One region of the Fusibacter sp. JL298sf-3 genome, then DNA from elsewhere that is predicted to be linked to it. Evidence: riboswitches for the same ligand, from Rfam matches in the RefSeq annotation. Region 1 holds a riboswitch; each other region holds the start of a gene.

Region 1 (4,469 bases):
AGCATCTGAACCAGTTTTTGCATTTCATCGGATTCCAAGCTGTTGACTTTAACCCCTTTGTTCTGTAGCCATATGCCGCCGCCTGTGCCGGACTCGGTTACAATATCGTAGCCGGCAATAGACAAAGCATCGAGGTCTCTGTAAATGGTGCGCACGGACACTTCAAAGTGTTCAGCCAGCTGCTTAGCCGTCATTTTATTGTAATTTTCCAGCATGAGCAAAATCCCCATAAGACGATAGAGCTTCATCGTGCACACCCCTTTCTAAGCGTTTAATAGAGCCAATGCCACCACAGTTAGGCCAATGGCCCATTTGTTTTTTGTCGGTACCGCTTCTCCAAAGAGCAGGCGGCTGCCAAGGGTAATCAATACAATACTCCCGGCGCTGTAAAGCGGAAACGCCACCGATGTCTTCACCGATTCAAGTGCTAAAATTAAAAAGTATGATGAAAACAAGTTGGGCAGTCCGACACAAAAGCCCAGCAGAATGTCTCTCATCACAACCTTTTTCTTCGTCGCATAGCAATACAGGGCACTGATAACAAAGGCGACAAAGAAGACAGCGCATAAAAAGACGTCTTTATAGGCCGTTAAAGCGTATTTTTGAAACACCTTTGTGGAGAACTCCGCTAGGCCCCCAAAGGTGAACAGCAACAGCAGACCCGCTTGCCAATTAAATCGCCGTGCCTTATTTTTTGACACATTGACCACGACAATTGCCATCAACGACAGTGCGATGCCGAACCATTGAAGTGTCGTGGGAAGTTCCTTCCACAACACCAGTGAAAGTACCATCGGCACTAAAATGCCCATTTTCGCAAATGTTCCCGAGAGCCCCGCGCCATACTGCTTAACACAGCGTTGGTAAAAGACAAACGACAAGAAGAAAAAGATGCCGCTCACCCCGCCGAAAGCTAAGGCAAAGTAAAAACTTCCGGCGGCGCCCATTACCTCGTCACCGCGCACTGCACTTGTGAACGCCGTAACAAGTCCGTCCCCTGAAACCTCAAAGGCATACAGTTTTTGCTGTAAGACCATGGCCAGACTCACCGCGCTGGCAAAGAAGTAGTTGGCACTGGTAATGGCGTAGCGGTTTGTCTCCCGACTTTCAGTAAACTTGAAAATCAGCGCTATGGCGGCGCTACACATCGTTGCTAAAATTAAAAAAAACATCGTTATTTATCCCCCCGAATTTCGTTAACACTGCTTTTATCTTATCACAGATCTGCTCAAAATAGTTGACATGTTGTTAACAATATGTCATCATATATTTAGTTACCGGTCTTGTCTTAAATCGACAAGTTAAAAGGGAATGAGGTGAAAGTCCTCAGCAGCCCCCGCTACTGTAAGGAAGTACGAACTCTCACGGCCACTGATGCACAGCATCGGGAAGGCGAGAAAGTAGGATGATTTCCGAGCCAGGAGACCTGCCGTAACGTTAGAACATGTAGCTTCGGAGGGAGGTTTACGGGTACAGTCATTTTGAATGTATGAACACATCCCTTGTGGATGTGTTTTTTTGTTTAAACAACGCGGTTGTTTATTCGGCAATGCTTTTTGCCGGTCATAAAACTGTCCCCTCTGGCGAAGTCGATTGAAGTATAAGGAGGATTTTATGTCGTCACTGAACACGCTGCTCGGCAGCAGCACCGCTATGCACATTGCAGAAGGCTTTTTACCACAGTTTTGGACACTGATTTGGTACGCCATTTTTGCACCGTTTTTTATCATGAGCATCGCCGCCATGAAAAAACAATTTAGCGCCAACGCATCCAACAAACTCTTATTTGCACTGATGGCTGCTTTTGCATTTACGCTCTCATCTTTAAAAATCCCATCAGTTGTCGGCAGTTGCTCACATCCGACGGGGATGGGGCTCGGTGCCATTTTGCTCGGACCACTGCCAATGGTGGCCATCGGTACTGTCGTCCTTTTAATGCAGGCACTTTTAATTGCCCACGGCGGCATTACCACTTTAGGCGCTAACGCCGTCAGTATGGCTGTTGTCGGACCGTTTGTTTCCTTCGGTCTCTACAAACTCTTAAAGAAAATGGGCGTCGGACAAAAGATCAACATCTTTATCGCCGCTGTTGTGGGCAATTTGGCGACGTATCTCGTCACCAGTTTTCAACTTGGCGCCGCGTTCCCCGGTGACAGCTTTATCGCCGCAGCCGGTAAGTTTATGGGCGTCTTTATGTTGACACAACTGCCTGTTGCCGTTGCCGAGGGCTTACTTACCATTGTCGTATTCAACTTAATTGCCGACTCTAAACAATTCCCTGTGCTCGAAGGAGGACGCTCATGAAGAAAAACGGCTTATTACTGATCTTGTTTGTCATTTTAATCGCCACGCCGCTATTGATCAATTCCGGTGGTGCCTTTGAAGGGTCAGACGGTCAAGCGGAAGAAATGATTACCACCATCGACCCAAATTACGAGCCGTGGTTTGAACCGCTTTGGGAACCGCCAAGTGGCGAAATCGAAAGCTTGCTCTTTACGCTGTTTGCCGTAGCGGGGTCGTCGACCATTGCCTTTTACCTCGGCACACTAAAAGGGAAAAAGCATGCTTAGAATCGATGCCCTCGCCAACCAGAGCAAGGGCAAGAACGTCTACCCAAACTTGCGCATTGGCGCCAACTTGGCACTGCTCGTCTTAAGTCTCAGCATAGAAAATTTATGGCTCTACGGGGCGCTTATTTTAAGCGCCTCTTTTCTGATTTTAGGGTTAACGCGCATCACCTTTAAACAGCTTGCCCTCCTCGTGCTCTTCCCTATGAGTTTTGTGTTCTTTTCCTGTGTAATCATCTTTTTTCAAATAGGGCTAGAAGAAACACTCATAACTTTTGTTCGCTCTCTTAGCGCTTTGATGATTCTGCTGAGTATCAGCCTCACAATGCCTATGCACCACTTCACTCAGTTTCTAAAAAAACTGCATCTGCCAGACGCGTTTATAGAACTCTATGAGCTCTGCTACCGGTTCATCTTTATCTTCATTGAAGAGGCCGCGGACATGATAACTGCACAACAGATGCGCTTCGGATTTTTTTCAGCTAAAAATGTGTTTCAAACACTGAGTCTGACACTGGGGACTTTGTTTTTACGCGTTTTTGCACGATTTAACGATTTAGAAGACGCCATGTCTTTGAGAGGATTTCAATAGAAAGAGGTTTATATGATTAAATGCGAAGGGCTCTCCCTTCAATACCCCGATGGTACAATCGGCATTCAAAAGGTCGATTTTGATTTAAGCAATGGCCATATCATAGGCGTTATCGGCGCCAACGGCGCCGGAAAATCCACTTTTTTCAAATGCCTGCTCGGCCTGTTGAAGCCTCAATCGGGCGCTCTTTATTTTAACGGTTCGCCCCTCACCTACTCGAAAGCTGCCCTCAAGCAATTGAGGCGCGCCATCAACCTCGTCTTTCAAGACCCTGAGCGCCAACTCTTCTACAACGATGTCGTTCAAGATGTGTCCATGGGCCCACGGAACCTAGGGTACGATGCAAAGACTGTGGCAGACATTACAGATAACGCTCTAAGAGCCGTCGACGGCCTTCATCTGAAAGAGCGTCCGATTCAGTACTTGAGTTTCGGCCAGAAAAAGCGCATTGCCATCGCAGGGGTTCTCGCCCTGTCCTGCGATGTGCTCTTAATGGATGAACCGGAAACAGGCCTGGACCCTCAAATGCGCAGAGATATGATTGCCCTCATGCGTCAATTGACCGCCCAAGAGAAAAAAATCATATTGTCCAGCCACAACATGGATTTGATTTACGACGTTTGCGACTACGTCTATGTCATGCACCGCGGTGAAATGGTGGGGCATGGTGACAAAGAGACCATAATGACCGATGCCGAACTCCTGGAAAAATGCCGATTGGAGCTGCCATTGAGGGTTTCCCTAAGAAGGTGTTGAAAAAGTCATATAGCGATTGCGCACCGCCGTCTGAAGGCTATGTTTGTCACTTGCGTCGCCAAATTGAAAAAAAGCATATAAAAATGACTAGGACAACTCGTTGAGACTTGTACTAGTCATTTTTCATGCTTAGTTAATTTTGAAAAAAACTCATGGCCATCAAGCATATCGATCAAATTTCATGCCCTTGCCTTGGAACCGTTTAAACGCCTGCAAGGTTTCCTTAGTATTCGCTGCACGTTGGGCCTTTGCTTGGTCAAATCTTTTAAAAAATCCGGGCTCTACTATTTTTGATTTTATATGGTCTTTACTCTTTGATTCTGCTATCGCTCGGTTGAGAGTCGCTTCTCTCGCTGCTTTTTCTTTTTCTACGATTCGGTCTAGTGCAGTGGTTTTACTCGGCATGTTGTTGTACGCACGCCACATATTGGATAAACTTGAACTTGGATTGTATACGTTCATCAAACCACCCCCTATCGTATGTTATATTCATATTATAGCCAATTTGATGATGATTAATCAAGTTTCCGTTAGAAAATTCATTTAATTTCGAT
Region 2 (4,469 bases), 1.8 Mb from region 1:
TGCGACAAGGGGCGCAAGTGTCACGCCCCACGTCAGCACCAAAAGGAAAAAACCGCCCACGTAAAGATTTTTAAAACCTCTGCGGACAACTTTTTCAAGTTGCTTTATAGCCCAACCGATAAACCTAACTGGATGCGGCCAATTAGGAGGATCACCTATTAATGAATCCAAACCGATGCCAAACAAAATTTGTATCATGGCGTCTGTCTCGATTCGTTCAGAATGCTATCCAGCTTCTGCATATCTAAATGAGGTTGTACAATCTCGACGAGTCTGTCATAAGCTTGAACTTTCATTTCTTCAAAGCTCAGTGACTCGTCGGCTGCACCGCTGCCTCGTAATTTCTTAATTAAAGCGTTCCTAAAGGCATCGTTGTCAAAGATACCGTGGAGATAAGTGCCCACAACCATGCCTTCTGCATCGACATGCCCATCGACTTCGCCTTCTGCATTTAAAAGAAACGGAACCGCTTCTTCAGAGAGCGCCTTTGTTTTGCCCATATGAATTTCATAGCCCTTCACAGAGGCCTCTACAAGCCCCATCCCGAGGAAATCATTAGTGAGTGTTGTCGTAGACTGTACCGTTCTCTTCTCCTCGTACATCGTCGTCTCGACATCGAGCAAACCAAGGCCGTTAATCGTCTTTAAGCCAGATTCCACAGCAAAGGGGTCGTGTAGCTTTTTCCCAAGTATTTGATAGCCACCACAAATGCCGATAATCGGTATCTTCTTGCGATGCGCTCTGTAAATGGCCTGCGCCATACCGGAGTCAACCAAATGCTTCATATCCACAAGTGTGTTCTTGCTCCCGGGAATAACGAGTAAATCGTAGTCGAGCAAATCGTCTGTTGCCGTCACGTAGTTTAGCGATACGTCTTGGTGGAAATCGAAACAGTTAAAATCCGAAAAGTTAGACATGTAAGGCAATCTGACGACGCCGATTTTAACCCCTTCGTACTGTCTATCGGTGAGTCTCGACGCGACGCTGTCTTCATCGTCGATGTTGATATTTTGTATATAGGGAATGACCCCTAGACACGGGATGCCGATTTTCTCTTCAAGCATTTCAACCCCCGGCATAAGCAGAGAGACATCGCCTCTGAACTTGTTGATAACAAAGCCCTTAACACGTTTTTGCTCAGAGTCACTTAGCAAGGCATACGTCCCGTAAAGGGCGGCGAACACGCCCCCTCTATCGACGTCGCCGACGAGGATGACATCGGTGTCTACCATTTCGGCAAGTCCCATATTGACAATGTCTCTCGAGCGGAGATTAATTTCCGCAGGCGAGCCGGCACCTTCAATAACAATGGTTTCATACGATTCTTCCAAAGACTTAAACGCCTTGACAACTTCAGGCGCCAACTCATTTTTTATAGAAAAATAAGCACTTGCACGCATATTGTCCTTCACTCTACCGTGTAAAATAACTTGGCTGCCCACATCGCTAGTGGGCTTTAACAAAATTGGGTTCATTCGGACATCGGGTTCAATGCGGGCGGCTTCCGCTTGGACGACTTGAGCGCGTCCCATTTCGAGCCCCTCTTTTGTCACAAAAGAGTTAAGCGCCATATTTTGAGATTTAAACGGTGCAACCTTCTGTCCTCGATTGTTTAGTATTCTGCAAACGGCTGTCACTAAGATGCTCTTACCGACAGATGACCCCGTACCTTGAAACATAATTTTTTTAGACATATTTCCCCTATACCACTCTTTCTCTCACCACGCAACTCACTTGAGCCTTTTGAGCAGCATCACCGCTCTATGACTTCCTAATAAAGTGAACTAAAAAAGCACATGCCAAAAGACATGTGCCTGAATATGATTGCTCATAAGCATGTTCACAAGACTTCCCACCGAAGTTGCTGATTTCAATTAAGGCAGGTTTCCTGGCTCATAGCTCATCTTACTCTTCACCCTTCCCAAGCTTGCGCTCAGTGGTTCTAGAATTTCATCACTATTTACAGTAGCGGGGGCTGCATAGGACTTTAACCTATTTCCCTCTTAGCTTTGCTAAGCACCTTAATCGTATTCAATTCTTTTTTATTATAGACATTTCACACGCTCTTGTCAATAGGTCTAAAAGAGGGCGACACACTACCCCAAATTTTGAACAAAAGCCAGCACTTCGGGAACATGTGTCTTGGGGTCCACTTCTCTAAAGGCTTTTACGAGTTCGAGGCCCTCGTGAAACACAAATGTAGAGCGTTGAGTCCCTTTCACCGGTTTACCATACATTTTCTTTTCGACTACCAAGTCAAAGTGCGCTAAGAGCTCGCGTTCCACATCGCTGATTAAAGAAAATGGGAGATTGTGCTTTTTAATAAAATTCTTATGGGTGCCTAAAGTATCTTTGCTGACACCGATGACTTCATAACCCAACGCCTTAAAAGCATCATAGTGCTCTGCAAATGCCAACGCTTCAAACGTACACCCCGACGTGTTGTCCTTTGGATACGCGTAAAGAATAAATTTCTGATTTCTCAATGCCTCAAACGAATCAACCGCATCGTTTGTACACTTTAGCGCGCCTTCATACATCATGGCAATAACCCTCCTTAATAGATTTCATCTAACTCACCGTATACGCTGCCTGTTCGATCTTTTTCAAGCAACTTCTTAAGAAAATCAAGGCCTTCATGGTAATAGCTTTTCGAGTACGAATACGTCCAGCTGCAAATGTGCAAGCCATTTTTGTAAAGCAAAAACCGAAAGGACTTATAAAAATCTGATGTTAACATACCGGTCTCTTTATACCCATTAAAAAAAGGTTTTAACAAATAAGGATAATCTAAAAAATATTTTCTAAAAAGACCTATAACATCATTATAACAATTATCGACGACACATTTTTCAAAATCTAAAAATGTTTTAAAAACATATACACCATTTCTTTGGTCAATTAATATGTTCCGCCCGTCCAAATCACGATGACACAAACGGCCATGGCCAATAGGCTCTATATGCTTCATTTCCGATTTTAAGACGCGTATACTGTCTCTCAGTATCTCGATTCCAGGTAATGTCTGCGCATTTATATTGGTAACGATGCGTTCAACCTCCATTTTCATAAAGGGAACATACGCTTTAATCGGACTTTTCTTGGCCGAGTCCCAATCTCCGAAGTAATCGAACGCGTGCGCTTGATGCAGGCGTCCCATCTCATAGCCAATCCCATTAAAAATACACTTCATCTCGTCGTCCTTCAGCTGTTTAAGCTTTCGGTCGAGGAGTTCCCCTTCTATATGGTTGTATATAATCCATTCGGTATGATCGGCTGTCACGCCATTGGCCAAAATACTTAACTCCGGAGGCTGATAGTATGAAAGTGCATTGAGTTCTCGCATACACTTGCCTGGCTTATAGAAAAACTTAATCACATACTGACCGCCTGACGTATGTACCTTATAGACCATGTTCCGCTTTAAATCGTGATTGCCACATGGCAATATTGCCTTTACAGAACCAAAATTGCGCTTGGTGAAGATGTCGTCAATTACAAATGCAAAATCGTAATTCATGATGTCCTCCTTCCCCACCGTTTTCTTCATTATAGCTTATCTCTTTAAAGGGCGTCTAGGTGTAAATAAAAAAAACACACATTTTCATGTGTGTTTACTGGAGCGGAAGACGAGATTCGAACTCGCGACCCTCGCCTTGGCAAGGCGATGCTCTACCACTGAGCCACTTCCGCGTAATTTTGGTGCGGGTAGAGGGACTTGAACCCCCACGAACCAGTCACTAGATCCTAAGTCTAGCGCGTCTGCCAATTCCGCCATACCCGCTATTTTGTTGGTGGGAGTAATAGGGATCGAACCTATGACCTCCTGCTTGTAAGGCAGATGCTCTCCCAGCTGAGCTATACTCCCGCTGAAAAATAAAAAATGGTGCACCCTAAGGGAGTCGAACCCCTAACCTTCTGATTCGTAGTCAGACACTCTATCCGATTGAGCTAAGGGTGCACGTATTGGAGGCGGCGACCAGATTCGAACTGGTGAATAGAGGTTTTGCAGACCTGTGCCTTACCACTTGGCCACGCCGCCGTGCTTGGTGATCCATCCGCGACTCGAACGCGGGACACCCTGATTAAAAGTCAGGTGCTCTACCGACTGAGCTAATGGACCATTGTGCGCTGGAGCGGGTGAAGAGAATCGAACTCTCATGGCCGGCTTGGAAGGCCGGAGCTCTACCATTGAGCTACACCCGCGCATTGGAGCGGAAGACGAGATTCGAACTCGCGACCCTCGCCTTGGCAAGGCGATGCTCTACCACTGAGCCACTTCCGCATAATTTTGGTGGGAGTAATAGGGATCGAACCTATGACCTCCTGCTTGTAAGGCAGATGCTCTCCCAGCTGAGCTATACTCCCGGATGTGAGCTGATGCTCACAAAATAATTGGTGACCCCTAGGGGAATCGAACCCCTGTTACCGCCGTGAAAGGGCGGTGTCTTAACCGCTTGACCAAGGGG
Region 3 (4,469 bases), 800 kb from region 1:
CAACAGCAAAACCGCTCTCTCGAGCGGTTTTTGTCGTTTCATACACTTGTGGTGCGGCAGCCTAAAACAGCTCAACCACCACTTTTGAAAACACCTACACCTCATAAAAATCGCGGTGTCCCTTGTTCTGCTGCCCTCAGGCGATTACTTTGGAATGGCGCCTCTAATAATATAGTTTTTATAAGGATTTAGTCTTATATCTGTCAACCCATTACACAAGCTGTCCACGCATTGCTAGGCGCCTAAATATGGTAAATACTAGTGGAATCGTGCACAAAAGAACCGTCCCTTAAAGTAGCGATGTGCTGATTGGTGCTCGCCAGCTTGACGCCGTGGTCCAGATGGTCGGTGCTGAGCGCCGTCACATTAAAGCTGCCGTATTTCAGGTAGAGTGTCCCTTCCAAGCTGTCGATGGCAGGGACGCTCTTGAGAAACGCCTCCAGTGTGAGGCCTGTGTATACCATGACTTTCAGCCCTCTGTTCAGCGCTTCTGAAGCCAGTGCCACCAGTTCCTCCGGTTGCTCTGACCACTCGAGACCGCCGAAGATCAGCCCCTCGTTAAACGGGTTGCTCTGTACGGCGTCCAGCACCGCTTCGACGTCTTCAAACAGCGTCGGCAGCTGCTTGAGCGGGGCGTTAAAACAGTCCTTACATCCAATGCGGCACCCGATGGCACCGATGAGCGCACCGACGAAAGGCGCGTCTTCGACGCGTTCGTGCTCGATGCATTTGTATCGAATTTTCATAGCTGTCGCCTCTCTATGAACTCTTGTTTTTTGCCGTCGTTAAAGTATTTGACATTGCGCAGATAGCCGGTGATGCGCTGGTATTTTTCCACGGTTTCGCCACAGATGGGACAGGTGTCCACTGCGCCGTCGATATAGCCGTGTGCCGTACAGTAATGGTTTACCGGGGAAAGGCTCACGTAAGGCACTTTGTACCGCTCACAGACGGTTTTGACGATGTGTTTGGCCTTTTCACCGGACACCGGAGAGCCCAAGAACACGTGGATGACGGTGCCCCCTGTAAACAACAATTGTATCGGCTCTTGGTGTTCGAAAACCTGATGTATCGATTCGACTTTGTTTACCGGAATATGACAGCTGTTGGTGTAGTACGGCTGTTCGTCGGTACCTTGTGTCAAGATGTCGGGGTACTGTGCTTTGTCTTTTCGCGCCAATCTGTAGGCGGTGGATTCTGCCGGTGTCGCCTCGAGGTTATAGAGGTGCTCGGTTTCTTCTTGAAAGTCCTTCAGTTTTTCGCGCATGTGATGGAGCACTTCCAGGACCAACGCACTGGACGCTTCGTCTAAGATGTCTTTGCCGAGGAAGTTCTCGCACATTTCGTTGAGGCCCACGAGGCCTATGGTGCTGAAGTGGTTGTCAAAAGTGCCGACATAAGTGCTGAATGCCGGAATGAGGCCGGCGTCCAGTACGTTTTCTTGAAGGAAGGCACGCTTGATTTCGAGGCTCTCTTTCGCAAGGGTCATGTTGCAGTCGATGAGGTCGAACAGTTCGGCTTTGGTTTTGGCCCTATAGCCGTACCGCGCCATGTTCAATGTGACGACGCCAATGGAGCCCGTGCTTTCTCCTGCGCCGAAAAGTCCCCCGTTTTTGCGCTCCAGTTCTCGGAGGTCCAGTCGCAGGCGACAGCACATGCTGCGCGCATCTTCAGGGCTCATGTCGCTGTTGATGAAGTTGGCAAAATACGGGTAGCCGAATTTGCCTGCCATTTCCCAGAGGGCGTCGTTGAGCGGGTTGTCGAAGTCAAAGCGCTCGTGAATGTTGTAGGTGGGAATCGGATACGCAAACGGTCTGCCGTTGGCATCCCCTGTGTTCATCAACTCGTAAAACGCTCGGTTGAAGAGGTTCATTTCTTCTTGGCAGGCGCGATAAGTGTAGTCCAGCTGTCCGTCCCCGACGTAGACGCTTTGGTCGATGAGGTCTTTTGGCGGCGTCAAATCCAGTGTGATGTTGCTAAAAGCAGGCTCTGCGCCACCTCTGGAATTGGAGTTTATGGAGAAGATGAAGTTTTGCAGGTTCTGTTTGACATCTTCGTACGAGAGGCCGTCTTCTTTGATAAACGGCGCCAAATAGGTGTCGACGGAACTGAAGGCCACGGCACCCATGATTTCATTTTGAAAGACGGTGATGAGGTTGGCCAACTGGTTGAGTATAGAGGCAAAGTGTTTCGCCGGCGTGGACGTCGGAATATTGGGAACCCCTTGAACCCCTTTGCGTATGACGCTTCTCAGCGAGTAGCCGCAACAGTAGAGGGTGATGCCGCCGAGGTCGTGTATGTGGTAATCGCCCTTTATGTAACCCTCTGCAATGGCCTTTGGGTACACTTCTCTGAGCCAATAGTCTTTGGAGACTTCTGCCGCTATATGTTTGTTTAAGGCGCCAAATGAAAACGGTGAGTTTGAGTTTTCTTTGACCCGCCAGTCGCTTTTAAGTAAATACGATTCCACGATATCTTTGCTTTTGAGCATTGCCCTTCCTCCTTGTCGCATAAAAAAAAGTGTCTTTAAGACACGAATACACAGGGAACTGACGCCGGTGACGGCGCTTGTTCGCATGTCTCATCCTCGTGAGCTTTAGCGTTCTCACATCTCAGGCAGGTCTCCTGGCTCAAGACAGTAGTGTACTGTATCGTTCACAATTAAAAAACTGCTCATCTATTCTGCATCATTGCGGCGTTAAAATCTCTCGACAACGTCCCGCATTGTCGTCGATATTTTGCCTTGCACGGATACAGACTATCTGGCATTTTTAATTAAATCTCAACGAGACAGTACACTAGCAATCGCTCCCTTCCCGTTTTCACAGAGGTATGAGCGTTGCAGTCTTTTACAGTGGCGGGACCGCGTTGGCTTTGCACCAATCTTCCCTTTTAAGCGCCCTGATTTCTCAAGTACGCACCAAAGATGCTATACAGTTGTATTACAATATATTGTGGATAAGTGGCGTTTTTTATCCACATATGCACAATTTGTAGCTAATTTGATTGTAGCGCTAAGTGAATTAATTGTCAAGGGGGGACGGTTCTTTTGTGCCGGAATCCACTGGTTTTTTCCATTTTTACCACACCCCCAACGGCCTCTAAACGTTCGTAAACGCCTCTTTTCTACCGCATCTCTCCATTTAAAATGCCTCTGAACTCTTTGTTGCCGCCGTCTCTTTCACATAAGCCGTACCGAAGGCGCCAAATGCACCGTACACAGGCCACAGCCTTTGATTTTTCACGGTGTACATCCTTTTCACACGGCCCTTTTTGCCACCAACGGCACAAAAGAACCGTCCCTTTAAACACACATGCCAAAGGCTGTCCCCTTCGGGACAGCCTTTGGCTCTATCTCACTTTATTTTCTTCTTAAATAAACACCTGCTGCTGAAAGGATACTACCGATACCGAAGTAGAGGCTTATTGGCAGTTGACCTGTCTTAGGCAATGCCGCAGGGCCTTCCGGTGTGGTTTCATCGATGAGAACAATCTCACCTTCCGGTACTTCCACAGGGGTTTCTGTTTCTTCTGTTGTCTCAGTTTCTTCGACAACCGGTTCTGTCGTTTCAGGCGTTTCTTCTGTCGTGTCGATAGCAGGGCCAAGTGGCGTTTCTTCTACTTCGAGCTCGACTTCATCTGAGCCGTCTGAGTATCTGTAAGTGACTGAGATCGTGCCGTCAGCAAAAGTACCTGATGCGTTAGACGGTGACTCTACCAGTTCGTAACCACTGAACGATCTCGCCGATGTGCCGTAATTGGTGCCGATTTCACCTGAGAAGGTAAAAGCAGATGCCAATTCCGAACCGTCTTGATCGATGTAGCTGACTTCTACAAACCCTTGTGGGCCCGCTGGAACTGGTTCTGGTTCCGGTTCTGGTGTAGGTGTTGGATCGACTGGTGTCGGGTCGACCGGTTCCGGATCGGGATCCGGTGTTGGATCTGGGTCCGGATTAGGATCGGGATCCGGTGTCGTTTGCGTTTCTTCAAAGACAGCCGTTACCGATTTGTCTGAATCCATTGTCACAGTTGTGCTTGAGCCGCCGCTTGCATCACCTTCCCAGCCGACGAATGTCCAGCCCTCTGCTGGTGTTGCCGTTACAGTGACTTCTGTACCTTCTGTATACGTGCCGCCACCTGATACGGAGCCTTGGCCGGTTACGCCAGTAGAAAGTGTGTATTCTGTTACCGGATCAGGATCCGGTGTCGTTTGCGTTTCTTCAAAGACAGCCGTTACCGATTTGTCTGCATTCATTGTCACAGTTGTGCTTGAGCCGCCGCTTGCATCACCTTCCCAGCCGACGAATGTCCAGCCGTCTGCAGGTGTTGCCGTTACAGTGACTTCTGTACCGTCTGTGTACGTGCCGCCACCTGATACTGAGCCTTGGCCGGTTACGCCAGTAGAAAGTGTGTATTCTGTTACCGGATCGGGATCTGGTGTCGTTTGCGTTTCTTCAAAGACAGCCGTT
Region 4 (4,469 bases), 1.3 Mb from region 1:
TTGCCCTCGCCATCGGTATCGGTCTTCAAAACTTTCCTGAGGGGGCTGCTGTATCCATTCCGTTGAGGCGGGAAGGTTTCAGTCGTAAGAAAGCGTTTTTATACGGCCAGGCCAGCGGCATTGTGGAACCGATGGCAGGGGTTGTCGGTGCGTTTGCAGTCACCCGTATGCAACCGATATTGCCCTATGCATTGGCCTTTGCCGCAGGGGCGATGATTTACGTGGTTATAGAGGAACTGATTCCAGAAGCCCAGCGGGAAGAAGGCGGCTCAAAGACAGATGTAGCGACCATCGGCACCATGCTCGGCTTTACGGTAATGATGATTTTAGATGTGGCTTTAGGTTAAAAAAAACGTCGGCACAGCGCAGTTTAACAAGCGCTTGTCGACGTTTTTTTTAGGGTTACAGTTTTAATTTTTCAATTATTTTTGAAAGGGCGGCGGACAGTGTGCTCAGTCCTTCGATTTCGTCGGCGAGTTGGCCGATGTTTTGATTTTGAGCGATAACTTTGTTCATCACTTCTTCAACACTGCTGTCACTGAGATCAAACGAGGTGTTGAGCGCGTTCATTTCGCTGTTGACGGTATCGCTGAACGCCGTAATTTCCTCGGTGGCCCCGTGCATCTCTTGTACCATGGCCGTCACTTGGGCGATATCGGCGGCAATAGCTGTAAACTGCCCTTCTACATTGCCTACCATTTCGTGTTCCTTTTCAATCAGCGCTAGGGTTTTGCCCATTGAAACTTGCGTGGTGTCGATGCGCTCTTGAATGTTGACAATGAGGGCTTCAATAGAAGTCACTTGTTCGGCGGATTCTTCGGCGAGTTTCCGGACTTCTTCTGCCACCACGGCGAAACCGCGTCCCTGTTCACCGGCTCGAGCCGCTTCTATAGAGGCGTTAAGTGCGAGCATATTGGTTTGACTGGCGATGTTTCGGATGCTGGTGACAATGGAGCTGATGGCCAAAGATTCCGCCTTGAGCTCGGCGACCTTTTCACCGGTTCCGGAAACTTGTGAGACCGTCTCGTCGACGAACTGGCGCATCTCGGTCATTAGTGTCGTCCCGTCTTCGGCACTTTCAGAAGTTTTGATGGCCACTGTGCTGAGAGAGGCCGTGTGTTCCGCCACTTGTGTGATGGCATCGTTGATTTGGGCCACCTGGTCGACAACGCGCCGCGTGGATTCGGTGCGCGTTGCAATGGTGGCGTCGCTTGCCTCCATGGCGGTTTCAATAACAAGGGCGTTGCTCTCTGCTTCTTCGAGCATGGCGGTAAAGCTCGCCGTATTTTCTGTAAGCTGTGCAGACGATTGGCGAATGGTGGACATCAAACCCTGAATGGTGTCGAGCAGTTGGTTGATGTGCGTGGCCATTTGACCGATTTCGTTGTTGCTCTTAATTTCAATGCGCTTAGTGAGATCGCCTTCGAGATTTGATATCTCCTCAACTTTTTCAACCAGTGTTTGCATCGACCGCATCTCAGCTTTAACGATAATACTTACGACGATGTTTACAGTGGCCAGTACGAGGAGGAGTAAGGCGACAAAAGACCCGATGATACCGCCGATGACCAACCAAATTAAATCGGTTTTGATGGTGGTGTGAATGACGAGTCTTTCGCCGTCAGCTGTTTCAGCGGGGAAATAGAAATCCAGGGGCTTTCGGTTGAGTAAAAACTTTCCGGACAAATCGGTGCCAGTGGCCGTACCGGTGGCATACGCCTTTTCGAGATCTTCAGAGACCTCGGCAAGCGGGTCTCCGGTGTCATGAAATTTCCCGTTTTCAATGCCGTAGAGGTACACCCATGCCCCGTCTTTTTTCGTCAATATATGCAATCTGTCAGATACTGCAGAGATGTCTTTTTCAAGAGCGACGATTTCTTCCTTAATGCGTTCAAAGGTACCGTAATCACTGTTTGTTTCGTCCCATAGCCCGTCGGATGTCATGTGGCTGAAGCTTTTTTCAAGCCCGGTGCCGACGGCGTTAAAGGAGAGTTTGGCAAGTGTCGAGACGTTGTCAAAAATAAAAGAAGTCACGACGATGCCGACGACGAGAAACAAGAGGGTCATAACCAACATAATTCTCGTTGTAATCTGTCGACCGAGCTTTTTCGTTTTTTGCTTTTTCATGGTCGTAGCAATGCCTCCGTAATATTTTATAGTGATAACCTATTGGTAGCGTAATCTTTTTTCACAAAGTTGTCAATTCATCTGTTTAAAAGTTTGCAATATTAATAATGTGTTTACAAATATTATGACCGGGCAACCGGCTATTGCTTGACTTTGTATAAGATGTTGGGTATAATCAAATGACTTAAAAAAATAGGTTGCGAGGTTGGCGTGTCCTGCACGTCATTAAAAGGGAAGTTTGGTGAAAATCCAACACGGTCCCGCCGCTGTAATAGAGGAGTTTTATACGAAAGCCACTGGGTGACCGGGAAGGCGTATAAAATGATGAGACTAGAGTCAGAAGACCTGCCTTGCAAACGCACCGATACTCCACGGACGATGGAGGGGGCTGTTTCGCGATAAAGCGATTATTCAACCCTTGCCGTCTGTGGTAAGGGTTTTTTTATGCACACAAAAGACTAAGGAGAAGAAGATGAAAAAACTGAGTACCTTATTGATGGCATTTGTGTTGCTTTTTTCACTTGCCGGATGCGGAGCGGACGACTCCGCGAAAGAGACGCCTACGACGCCAACGGATACGACGAAAGAAGCCGACGCTGAGAAAGCACCTGATGAAACAGCAGATGGTGCAGAGGCACATTACCCTGTGACTATTACGACGTACAACTACGCAAAAGAACCGGTAGAGATTACATTTGAAAAGGCGCCTGAGCGCGTAATTGCCGTTTACCAAAACTCGATAGAGACACTTTTGGCACTTGGCTTAGAAGATAAAATTGTGGCGGCGTCCGGGCTGGACCATGAGGTGAAAACAGAACTGCAATCGGCTTTTGAAAATGTGACCTATTACGATCAACGCATTAGCAAGGAAGAAGTCATTGGCCTTCAACCGGACTTTATCCTCAGCTGGTTTTCACTGTTCGGCGAAAAGAACCTCGGCGATGTGTCGTTTTGGCACGAAAGAGACATCAACACATACATGGCACAAAACAGTGGTGTGATTCAACCCAACACCCTTGACAACGAGTACGAAGATATTTTAAATATAGGCAAGATTTTCGATGTGGAAGAGAAAGCGAAAGCCATTGTCGAAAATATGAAAGCAGAAATTGCTTCAGCACAGGCGTATGTCGCCGACAAAGAAAAGGTTAAGACCGTTATCCTCGAAGTTCAAAAAGACGGCGTGTACAGAATTTACGGTGAAGACAGCATCGGCGGGGACATTGCTACGAAAGTCGGTGCAGACCTCGTCGCTAGAGAAAACGGCAAAATCGGTTCGGAAGATTTGGTCGCTTTGAATCCGGAAGTTATTTTCACCGTCTACTACGGTGACGCAATCGTCAGAGACCAAGCGTTGGAGAGTCTTCTAAACAACGAAGGGCTTAAGAGCATCCAAGCAATTGAAAATGGACGCGTTCACCCTATTATGCTTAGCGAAGTGTACGCAAGTGGTATCCGTACACTCGACGGGATTCAATCGATTATCAAAGGGCTTTACCCAGAGAAATGAAGCCATTTAAAATGACTGTAATTTTGAGCCTACTGGTCGTAGTACTGGTGGGCTCTGTCCTCGTCTCGGTCTCCATCGGCAGTGTCAACATACCGGTTGGAGATGTTTTTGGTGTCATTTACGGTAAAATTGCCCATGACGATACCCTGCTGAAAACGTTTGAAAGAGGCACGGAAGACATTGTGTTTTATATAAGGCTGCCGCGGGTGCTGTTGGCCCTTTTGGTCGGCGTGGGCCTTTCCATATCCGGTGTTGTTATGCAAGCTGTGGTGAAAAACCCACTTGCCGACCCCTACATCCTCGGGATATCCTCTGGCGCCTCTCTCGGGGCGACTCTCGCTCTCGCCGCGGGCATCGGTACTTTTTTTGGGCCGAATTTTGTCGGCATCTGTGCGTTTATAGGGGCTTTCTGTACCGCGCTGTTGGTGCTGACTTTGGCGGGGATACGCGGGAAGACCAGCGGTACGCGCCTGATTTTAGCGGGGATGGCCCTCAGCACGGTGAGCTCTTCTATTTCGAGTTTTGTCATCTATTTTTCAGACGACCGCGAAGGCATTCGCAGCATCGCCTACTGGTTAATGGGCAGTGTCTCCGGTGCCAAATGGGACTCTTTAAAGATTTTGGCGTTGCTGACGGTTTTGGTCACCGTGTTTTTTATCAGTCAGTGGCGTACACTAAATTTAATGCTCTTAGGCGATGAAGTGTCGCTGACACTTGGAAAAGAGCTTCATCACTACAGGACACTGTACCTTTTGGTGGCGTCGCTACTCGTCGGTTTTGTGGTGTACAGCTCGGGGATTATCGGCTTTGTGGGTCTTATCGTGCCACACTG

What was found. A riboswitch is a leader RNA that binds a small molecule or an ion and turns the genes downstream of it on or off. The one in region 1 is predicted to bind cobalamin.
Region 2: linked by a shared signal. The riboswitch ahead of ACR6HW_RS16000 (cobyric acid synthase) and the one ahead of ACR6HW_RS07445 (energy-coupling factor ABC transporter permease) in region 1 are both predicted to bind cobalamin.
Region 3: linked by a shared signal. The riboswitch ahead of ACR6HW_RS11120 (ribonucleoside triphosphate reductase) and the one ahead of ACR6HW_RS07445 (energy-coupling factor ABC transporter permease) in region 1 are both predicted to bind cobalamin.
Region 4: linked by a shared signal. The riboswitch ahead of ACR6HW_RS13495 (ABC transporter substrate-binding protein) and the one ahead of ACR6HW_RS07445 (energy-coupling factor ABC transporter permease) in region 1 are both predicted to bind cobalamin.

Annotation. Positions count from the first base shown of each region.
Region 1 is NZ_CM132608.1:1,535,950-1,540,418, forward strand. It holds gene ACR6HW_RS07435 (helix-turn-helix transcriptional regulator) at 1-248, opposite strand, end outside; gene ACR6HW_RS07440 (hypothetical protein) at 264-1,172, opposite strand; cobalamin riboswitch at 1,262-1,448, shown strand; gene ACR6HW_RS07445 (energy-coupling factor ABC transporter permease) at 1,615-2,304, shown strand; gene ACR6HW_RS07450 (energy-coupling factor ABC transporter substrate-binding protein) at 2,301-2,570, shown strand; gene ACR6HW_RS07455 (CbiQ family ECF transporter T component) at 2,563-3,159, shown strand; gene ACR6HW_RS07460 (energy-coupling factor ABC transporter ATP-binding protein) at 3,172-3,915, shown strand; gene ACR6HW_RS07465 (hypothetical protein) at 4,075-4,377, opposite strand.
Region 2 is NZ_CM132608.1:3,350,670-3,355,138, reverse strand. It holds gene cbiB (adenosylcobinamide-phosphate synthase CbiB) at 1-198, opposite strand, end outside; gene ACR6HW_RS16000 (cobyric acid synthase) at 195-1,694, opposite strand; cobalamin riboswitch at 1,862-2,039, opposite strand; gene ACR6HW_RS15995 (peroxiredoxin) at 2,097-2,543, opposite strand; gene ACR6HW_RS15990 (phosphotransferase) at 2,558-3,520, opposite strand; tRNA gene ACR6HW_RS15985 (tRNA-Gly) at 3,619-3,693, opposite strand; tRNA gene ACR6HW_RS15980 (tRNA-Leu) at 3,701-3,784, opposite strand; tRNA gene ACR6HW_RS15975 (tRNA-Val) at 3,793-3,868, opposite strand; tRNA gene ACR6HW_RS15970 (tRNA-Arg) at 3,885-3,961, opposite strand; tRNA gene ACR6HW_RS15965 (tRNA-Cys) at 3,968-4,042, opposite strand; tRNA gene ACR6HW_RS15960 (tRNA-Lys) at 4,048-4,123, opposite strand; tRNA gene ACR6HW_RS15955 (tRNA-Gly) at 4,133-4,206, opposite strand; tRNA gene ACR6HW_RS15950 (tRNA-Gly) at 4,211-4,285, opposite strand; tRNA gene ACR6HW_RS15945 (tRNA-Val) at 4,293-4,368, opposite strand; tRNA gene ACR6HW_RS15940 (tRNA-Glu) at 4,397-4,469, opposite strand, start outside.
Region 3 is NZ_CM132608.1:2,339,707-2,344,175, reverse strand. It holds gene ACR6HW_RS11125 (4Fe-4S cluster-binding domain-containing protein) at 243-746, opposite strand; gene ACR6HW_RS11120 (ribonucleoside triphosphate reductase) at 743-2,512, opposite strand; cobalamin riboswitch at 2,599-2,940, opposite strand; gene ACR6HW_RS11115 (InlB B-repeat-containing protein) at 3,362-4,469, opposite strand, start outside.
Region 4 is NZ_CM132608.1:2,855,872-2,860,340, forward strand. It holds gene ACR6HW_RS13485 (ZIP family metal transporter) at 1-347, shown strand, start outside; gene ACR6HW_RS13490 (methyl-accepting chemotaxis protein) at 403-2,127, opposite strand; cobalamin riboswitch at 2,313-2,494, shown strand; gene ACR6HW_RS13495 (ABC transporter substrate-binding protein) at 2,600-3,637, shown strand; gene ACR6HW_RS13500 (FecCD family ABC transporter permease) at 3,634-4,469, shown strand, end outside.